2 regions of the Luteibacter aegosomatissinici genome follow, and region 1 is predicted to be linked to the other one. Evidence: predicted binding sites of a transcription regulator. Region 1 holds the regulator's gene; the other holds the start of a gene.
The links. The regulator FliA, encoded in region 1, starts transcription of late flagellar genes. The targets are predictions, from matches to a motif close to TAAAGTTTNNCNNNCNNNGGCCGATAA.
Positions count from the first base shown of each region.

Region 1 (4,184 bases):
CATGGCCGATGTGCGTGTCTGCCTCGTGCTGGCCGCCAACGCGCAGGCCCAGGCGATTGATAACGCCGTGCGCGCCTATGCGCCGCTCAATCCGCAGAGCGCCATCCTGACCAAACTCGACGAGGCGCCGCTGCTGGGCGGCGCACTGTCAGCCCTTATCCGGCATGGCATGCCGTTGGACTACACCACGGATGGCCAGCGCGTGCCTGAGGACATTGCCTCCGCCGACGCGCGCAAGCTGGTCTGCCTGGCAGCCCAGATGCTCAAACAGCGCAACGACGAACCGGATGACGCCATACTTGCCGATCGTTTCGGCTTCGCGTCCGCCCCGGCCCTGGCCTGATCGCAGAACGTAACGAACGTGACTACGGCAACCGCAACCGCAACTTCTTTCACGGCAGTGAATTCCTTCATGACCACACACGTCGACAACTCCCAGGCCGCCGGACTCAACTGGCTCGCCGACCGCCGGCCCACGCGCAGCATCGCGATCGCGGGCGGCAAGGGCGGCGTGGGCAAGACCACGGTGGCCGTGAACCTCGGCATGGCCCTGGCCATGGGGGGCCGCGACGTCCTCCTGCTGGATGCCGACCTCGGCATGGCCAACATCGATGTGCTGCTGGGCCTGCAGCCCACCCGCCACCTGGGTCATATGCTGGAAGGCGCCTGCGCCATCGAGGATCTGGTGCTCGAAGCGCCGCATGGCCTGAAGGTGATCCCGGCCACGTCGGGCACGCGCCGCATGGCCCAGTTGCCCAACATCGAGCATGCCGCGGTCATTCGCGCCTTCGACGAATACCCGCTGGCGCCGGAATACCTGATCGTGGATACCGCGGCCGGCATTTCCGACAGCGTGTCGATGTTCGCCGCCGCCTCGGACGAGGTCGTGGTCGTGGTCTGCGACGAACCGGCTTCGCTGACCGACGCCTATGCACTGATCAAGGTGCTGTCGCGCGAGTTCGCGGTGAACCGTTTCCGCATCGTGGCCAACATGGTCCGCCATGCGCAGGAAGGGCGCCAGCTGTTCGAAAAGCTTTCCCGGGTGACCAACCGCTTCCTGGATGTGTCGCTCGATTTCATGGGCATGGTGCCGCACGACGAGTACCTGCGCCAGGCGATCCGCCGCCAGTCGGCAGTGGTCGAAGCCTGGCCGAGCAGCCGTTCGGCGGTGGGATTCAAGAATTTGGCCAGGTCGGTCGATACATGGGGTGAACCCGAACCCCGTGGTCAGGGTCGCATCGGCTTTTTTGCCGGGCGTGAGCACGTGGGGGGAGGGCTGCCGTTGTGAGTGTCGCGAGCGAATACCTTGAAATCACTAAGGTTCCGGCCGATCAACTGGTAAAAACGCATGCGCCGCTGGTGCGCCGGATCGCCTATCACCTGATGGGCCGCCTGCCGCCCAGCGTCGATGCAAACGACCTGATGCAGGCTGGCATGATCGGTTTGCTTGAGGCGGCAAGGAATTATTCGCCGACGCGCGCGGCCAGCTTCGAAACCTATGCGGGTATCCGCATACGTGGCGCCATGCTGGATGAACTGCGCAAGACGGACTGGACCCCGCGCTCTGTCCACAGGAAATTGCGCGAGGTGGCGGAAGTAACGAGGCAGATTGAGAACGAAACCGGTGGCGATGCCGACGATCTTGAGGTGATGAAGCGCCTCGGCATCGACGCCATGGAATACAACCAGATCCTGGCAGACGCGGCGAGCGCGCGGTTGCTGAGCCTGACGGCGCCCGAGGGCGACGAAGGTTCCGCCATCGACGTTGCCGACCCGGACGCTTCGGGCCCGGATGGCTTGTTCGAGCAGGACGGCATGCGCAGCGCGCTCGCCGAATCGATCGACGGGCTGCCCGAGCGCGAAAAGCTGGTGATGTCGCTGTACTACGATGAAGAACTCAACCTGAAGGAAATCGGTGCGGTGCTGGGAGTTAGCGAATCGCGCGTGTGCCAGATCCATGGCCAGGCCCTGATCCGTCTCCGGGCTCGCATGTCGGGTTGGAAAGACAAACACTAAGAAATACGCGGCTGTAAGGCGGAGAGCGCTTTGGACAAGAACATGAAAATCCTCGTGGTGGACGATTTCTCCACCATGCGGCGAATCGTCCGTAACTTGCTGGTAGAGCTGGGTTTCACCAACACGCTCATCCAGGAAGCGGAGGACGGTAACGCGGCGCTGGCACTGCTGCGCTCGCAGCCGATCGATCTGGTGGTCACCGACTGGAACATGCCGAACATGACCGGCATCGACCTGCTCCGGGCCATCCGCGCGGACGCCAACCTGAAATCGCTGCCGGTGCTGATGGTGACCGCCGAGAACAACCGCGACCAGATCATTGCCGCCGCGCAGAGCGGCGTGAATGGTTACGTCGTGAAGCCGTTCACGGCTGTCACGCTCAAGGAAAAGCTCGACAAGATCTTTGAACGCCTCGCCGCGGCCGCGGGCTAAGGGACTAACATGAATACGATGATTTCCGCTGGCCAGGACGTGGCACCCGAACTGCGCGAGCTACTCGATGCCGACGACAGCGCGGCCTTCGAGCAAGCGCTCGATCGCCTGCTGCGCAGCCGCGAACAGCATTTGTTCCTGGCCCTGGGCCACCTCGCACGCGACCTGCACGAATCCGCCCGCCGCCTTGCTTCGGATATTTCCAGCGATGGCGTGCCTGGCACCATGAGCGATGCGCGCAAACACCTGCGCGATGTGCTCGAGATGAGCTCGCAGGCGGCGCATCGCACGCTCGACTTCAGTGAGAAACTTCGCCCGCAGGCACAGGCGCTCGCCAGGCAGGCCGACGAGCTTCTCGTGCTCGACCAGGCCGATCCCGCATTCACCGCCAATGCCACGTCGCTGGCGGTGCGCGTGGGTGATTTTGCCCAGAACTGCGATATCGGCTTCGGCGAAATGGTGGAAGCGCAGTCCTGGCAGGATCTTTCCGGCCAGCGCGTTGCCCAGGTCGAGGCCTTCATGGCCAAGGTCGAAAACTCGCTGGTGGAGCTGGTGCGCCTGACCGGTTCGCTGGCAGGTGCCAATGCGCCCGCCGCCGACAAGGTCAGCCAGGACGAAGTGGATCGCCTGCTCAGCGAATTCGGTTTCTGAGCCCGCCATGAGCGTGGAGCTGGACAACGAGCTGCTCAACGTCTTCCTGATCGAGGCCCGCGAACTACTTGAGACCCTGGGCGAACAGCTCGTGGATCTCGAGGCCTCGCCGGAGGATAGCGAGCTCCTGAACGCGGTGTTCCGTGCGTTCCATACCGTGAAGGGCGGTGCGGGCTTCCTTGGCCTGAACGCCATGGTGGAACTGTGCCACCGTGCGGAGGATCTGCTGAACGAGGCGCGTAATGGCGCGCTCGTGCTCAATGCTGCCTTGATGGATGCCTTGCTCGAGTCGCTCGATCTGCTGAACGACATGATGCGTGCGGCCGATGCCGGGGTGCCGGCCGAGCCTGCGCCGCGTTCGCTGCTCGATCGCCTGGTCGTACCCGGCCGCGCGGCATCGGCGGCGCCGGTCGCGCTCGCCGTACCTGTCAGCGCGCCAAAGGCCGCTGCGGTATCGGCACCAGCCAAGGCGTACGACCCCATCGAAGATGAGTTCGAGGCGATGCTCGACGCAGCGCGCACCGAACGTGCACCTGCACCGGTTGAGTCCGGCACCATCTCCGACGACGAATTCGAATCGCTGCTCGATTCGCTGTACGGCACGGGCGCCCCCGGTGCCGATGCCGTGGCGCCCGCCGAGCCGGTTGCAGAAGCGGCCGCCCCCGCGCCCGAAAGCAACACTATCAGCGACGACGAGTTCGAAGCGTTGCTCGACCAGCTCTACGGCACCGGCGCCCCCAGCGGCACCGCTGACCCATCGGCAGCCGCACCGTCCGCGAATGGCGAAACCCCTCTAGGAGCGGGCTCGCCCGCGATCAACGACGCCCCTGCTCACACGTCGCCCGCAGCCACTCCGATTGCCGCGACGTCGCCGGTCGAAGCACCAGCCGTTACAGCGACCAAACCGAAACCCGCGCCCGCCACCGAAAAACGTCAACCCACTGCCGCCGCCGACACCACGGTCCGCGTCGACACACACCGCCTCGACAGCCTGGTCGATGCGGCCGGCGAACTCGTCCTGGTTCGCAACCGCCTGACGAACCTAGCGCCGCGTGGCACCAACGATCCGATGGAGCGCGCCATCG
Region 1 is NZ_CP095742.1:3,719,553-3,723,736, reverse strand. Features, by position in the region: gene flhF (flagellar biosynthesis GTPase FlhF) at 1-343, shown strand, start outside; gene L2Y97_RS16725 (MinD/ParA family protein) at 413-1,288, shown strand; gene L2Y97_RS16720 (RNA polymerase sigma factor FliA) at 1,285-2,016, shown strand; gene cheY (chemotaxis response regulator CheY) at 2,047-2,448, shown strand; gene L2Y97_RS16710 (protein phosphatase CheZ) at 2,458-3,099, shown strand; gene L2Y97_RS16705 (chemotaxis protein CheA) at 3,107-4,184, shown strand, end outside.

Region 2 (4,184 bases), 1.6 Mb from region 1:
GCCCGCCGTGGCGGGCAGGGCGACACAGGTGCTTCCGGCGTAGGTCACCAGCGAGATGCGGTCCTGGGCGCGCAGCTTCGGCACGATCTGCTTCAGCGAGGCCTTGAGCAGCGGCAGCTTGTCGGGCTCGTTCATCGAGCCGGAAACATCGACGAGGAACACGAGGTTCGCGGCTGGTATCTCACTGGCTGGCACGGTGTAGCCCTGGATGCCGACGAGCAGCAACTGCCGGTTCGGGTTCCACGGTGAAGGCGCGAACTCGGTGGTCACGGTGAACGGGCGCGAGCGATCCTTTGGTGCGGTGTAGCCGTAGTTGAAGTAGTTGATGAACTCTTCGCTACGCACCGCGTCGGCCGGCGGCAGCTGGCCCTGGTTCAGCAGATGGCGCACGTTGGTGTAGGAACCGGTATCCACATCGATGCTGAAAGTGGATACCGGGTCGGCCGCGGCCTGGTGCACCGGGTTGGTGTCGCGGTGTGCGTAACGGCTGGTGTCCACATCCTGCATGGCCACGGCGCCCATGTAGCCCATCACCGGTGCGCTGGCCATGACCTTTGCCGTGGGCTGGTTCATCGCCGGTGTGCCTGGCGCGGGCGGAGCAGGCGGTGGCGGTGGTGCGGCCAGCGCCACCGGCCCTGCGTAACCCAGTGCTTCCTGGGCCACGGCGGGCGCCCCGGCGGCACGCGCGTCACGACGCACCTGCGGGCGAACCCTGGGTGGCATGGGTGCACCATAGCCATAGCCGGCATCGGTGAGGGTGGCGCAGTTCGTATCCGCTTCGGGCACGGGCGGCGCCGGCGTCGGGTGGCGCGCCTGCGGCGGCTCGGCACCGGCGGCGCCGGCGGCAACCACCAGGCCGGTGAAGAGCAGGGAAAGGGTGATGCGTAGCGTGTTCATCGTGCATGGCCTCCTTGGGGGCATGCAGATGAAACGGAGCAACAGGGCAAACGGGGTTAACCGGCGCGCACTGAATTTTCCAGGCGAGCCTCGCTGGGCCCACCCACGCGGTTACGGCCGTTGTGCTTGGCGCGGTACAGGGCCCGGTCGGCCGCGTTGAGCAGCTCCAGCGGGCCGCCAGCGGTACTGGCCTGGATTGCCGCGACGCCGATGGTGATGGTCAGCACGCCGAACGGGCTGCGTGGATGGACGATATCCTGGGCTTGCACCTGGGCACGCAGGTCCTCGGCCAGTGCCATGGCTTCCATCAATCGCGTACCCGGCGCGACCACGGCGAACTCCTCGCCGCCGAAACGGGCCACGAAATCGCCTACGCGCAACCCACGCGATACCAGGGTCGAAGCCAGTGCACGCAAGCAGTCATCGCCGGCCAAATGGCCGTAGCGGTCGTTGTACTCCTTGAAGAAATCGACATCGATCATCAACAGCGCAATGGGCTCGCGTTGGCCGGGGCGGTGCCACTCGCGGAGCAGGCGTTCATCCAGCGCGCGGCGGTTGGCCAGCCCGGTCAGGCTATCGACGAAGACGAGGCCCTCCAGTTCGTCACGGCTGCGCGACAGGCGGAATTCTTCTTCCACCAGGTCCACCTGGGCCAGCGTGCCGCGCAGGCCAATGCCGATCACCGCCGCGATGGCCCCGGCGATGCCCAGCGAGGGGTAGCCCGGGATCACCATGAGGCCGAACCCGAGCACGCTCATGGCGAGGAAAGTGGGGCTGGCACTTTGGACAAAGCGAATGAGGTACACCGGCGGGTGCCAGTGGCGTTGCGGCTTGCGCGACAACGTGGCGATGCACAGCGCGAGGAACGGTACATCCAGCAAGGCGTCCCACGGCGAATCACCGAAATCGGGGTGGCCGCCGAGGGCGACGTAGTGGTTGTAGAAATACCCGGACGCTGCGTAGCAGACGAAGAACGCCATGACCGCGCGGAAGAAATAGTGGTCATCGGCGCGATCGGTGGCGAGGAAGCGCAGCAACGCCGCGACGGCCAGGCATACGTTCTCGAAATCGAGCATGTGCGCGACATCGATGGCCTGCTGGGGGCCCATGGCGCCTTCGAGCGAGACGATGGAGAACGTGCGCACGTAGAACAGCACGCCAAGGAGGGCGGCCAGCACCAGGTCGATCGCCAGTGCCCAGCGTTTGCGCGCGGCCACCGGCGCCGACGACACCGCAACGAGCACCGGCAGGACGTACAGGATGTAGAAGAACATGCTGTCGCCCGGTGCCGGGTTGGAATTATCCAGCACGTAGTTCTGCCGGGCCGACAGGGACATGCCCACGGTCCAGAGCATGAGGCTGCCCAGCAGCAGCCACCAACGGCTGTCCCGCGGTGTGCCCGAGCGGTGCCAGGCCAGCACCGTGCTGGACATGGCCGCGATCGAGGCGGCGAAGAAAAAGCCGTACGAGATCGCCATGCCGCCGGCCGGCGTGACCGCCAGCGCGCTAGCGTGGACCGCGAGGATGACCATCGCGGCAATGACGAGTTTCATGGCGTGCTCAATGCCCCCTGCCTGCAACGCTATGGTCATATCGGCGGGCTCGCGGCAAAGTTGAGCCCAGCGCTCAATATCTTAGGGCGCGTTTCTCGACAAATGTGAAGGCTCACGCCGCCCGGATGCTGCCCTTGGCGATCACCGGGCCGGTGGGCTGGCCCGTGGGTGAGCCGCCGGTGGGTTCCACCGATACAGCGAGCGCCGCCGTGGGGCCCAGGCGGTCCAGGACGGCTTTGGGCAGCGTGAAGCGCTTGGCGTCCTGTGCGGGGAACGTGCCCACCGAGATGGGTGTGCCCCCGGCGGGGATCAGCCACAGCTCTGTATCGTGCCCGGCGGCGGTGGGCTTGGGGCTCGCGGGCACCACCAGCAGTTCGCGACGATCGACGTCCATGGTCGCGGTCCACGCGGCCACGCCATCGTTACCTGCGAGCGTGGACACCATGAGCACGGCGGGGCTATGCGCAGCGGGTGGTACCTGCGGCGTGCGGTTGAAAGTCAGCACGAGCAGGCATGCGGCCAGCGCCGATGCCCCGACGCCGATCCATCGCCACAACGCCAGGCTGTCCCACAGGCTCGGGCGTGGCGGCTCGGCCAGGCCAAGGCGGCGGCAGATGCCCTCCCACGCGTGCTGCGGCGGGTCGACGGCCGCTACTTCGATGGCCAGCGGCGCAAGCCACGCCTGCCACACGGCCACGGCAGCCTCTGCCTCGGGCTGGTCGGCGATCTCCCGGGCCACCGCGGCACGTGCATCGGCATCGAGAAGGCCGAGCACGTATTCCGCGTAGCGGAGGTTGTCCTTGTCGTTATCGAAGGTCGTATTCATGAGCCCAGGCACGCACGCAACTGCATCAGGCCGCGGCGAATCCAGCTTTTCATGGTGCCCAGCGGCACCTTGGCGCGGTCTGCCAGTTCGTTATACGTGGCGCCGCCAAAAAAGGCTTCACGGATGGAGCGGCGCTGGGGGGCGTCCAGCTGATCCAGGCAGGTGCGCAGGCGGCCGTACGCGTCGCCAGCCTCGGCGCGTGCCGCCGGGCCCGGCTCGGGATCGACGATGGCCTCCCATGCCACATCGGTGACCGCCACGGCGCCAGGTCGCTGACGCAGGCGATCGATGGCCTTGTTGCGGACGACGGTCACCAGCCAGGTGAAGGCGCTGGACAGGGAGGGATCGAACGAGCCTGCCCGGCGCCACACGGTAACGTAGGCCTCCTGCAAGACTTCGTCGGCCTCGGCGCGGTCGCCCACCAGGCGCATGCACACACCATAGAGGCGCGGCGAGGTGGCGTTGTACAAGGCCTCGAAGGCTTTCTGGTCCCGGGCGCCCGTGCGCCGTAGCAGGTCGTTCAGCGCATCCCGCTCGGCGGGCGTGGTGCCTGGCATGCGTTAGGATTCCCATGGCGTTTGTGCACGGGATCTATAACACGAACGGCCGTCACGAAAACGCGACCGCGTCCGGGTCACCCTCCGCCACGTATGCCAATCACGGCGCTCCGCCTGCCTGGGATTCCCCTATGACGACGAAACGCCTGACCCTCGCCGTGCTCGCCACCTGCGCATTGCCAGCACACGCTGCCGATCGCTACGCCGGCGATGCCAGCCCCCGCGATGGCGGCCCGGTCCTCTATCGCGAGGTGCATCTTGTCGATGGGTCGCGCCAGGTCGTGAGCTACCAGTGCCCGGATGGCAAGCCGTTTGCGTTGAAGGTGCTCGATGCGGCACGTGATCCCACCC
Region 2 is NZ_CP095742.1:2,094,882-2,099,065, forward strand. Features, by position in the region: gene L2Y97_RS09385 (vWA domain-containing protein) at 1-897, opposite strand, end outside; gene L2Y97_RS09390 (GGDEF domain-containing protein) at 954-2,450, opposite strand; gene L2Y97_RS09395 (anti-sigma factor) at 2,563-3,276, opposite strand; gene L2Y97_RS09400 (sigma-70 family RNA polymerase sigma factor) at 3,273-3,833, opposite strand; gene L2Y97_RS09405 (hypothetical protein) at 3,965-4,184, shown strand, end outside.
Region 2: a site for FliA is predicted at 2,488-2,514, ahead of L2Y97_RS09390 (GGDEF domain-containing protein). Genes of this name have one in related genera too.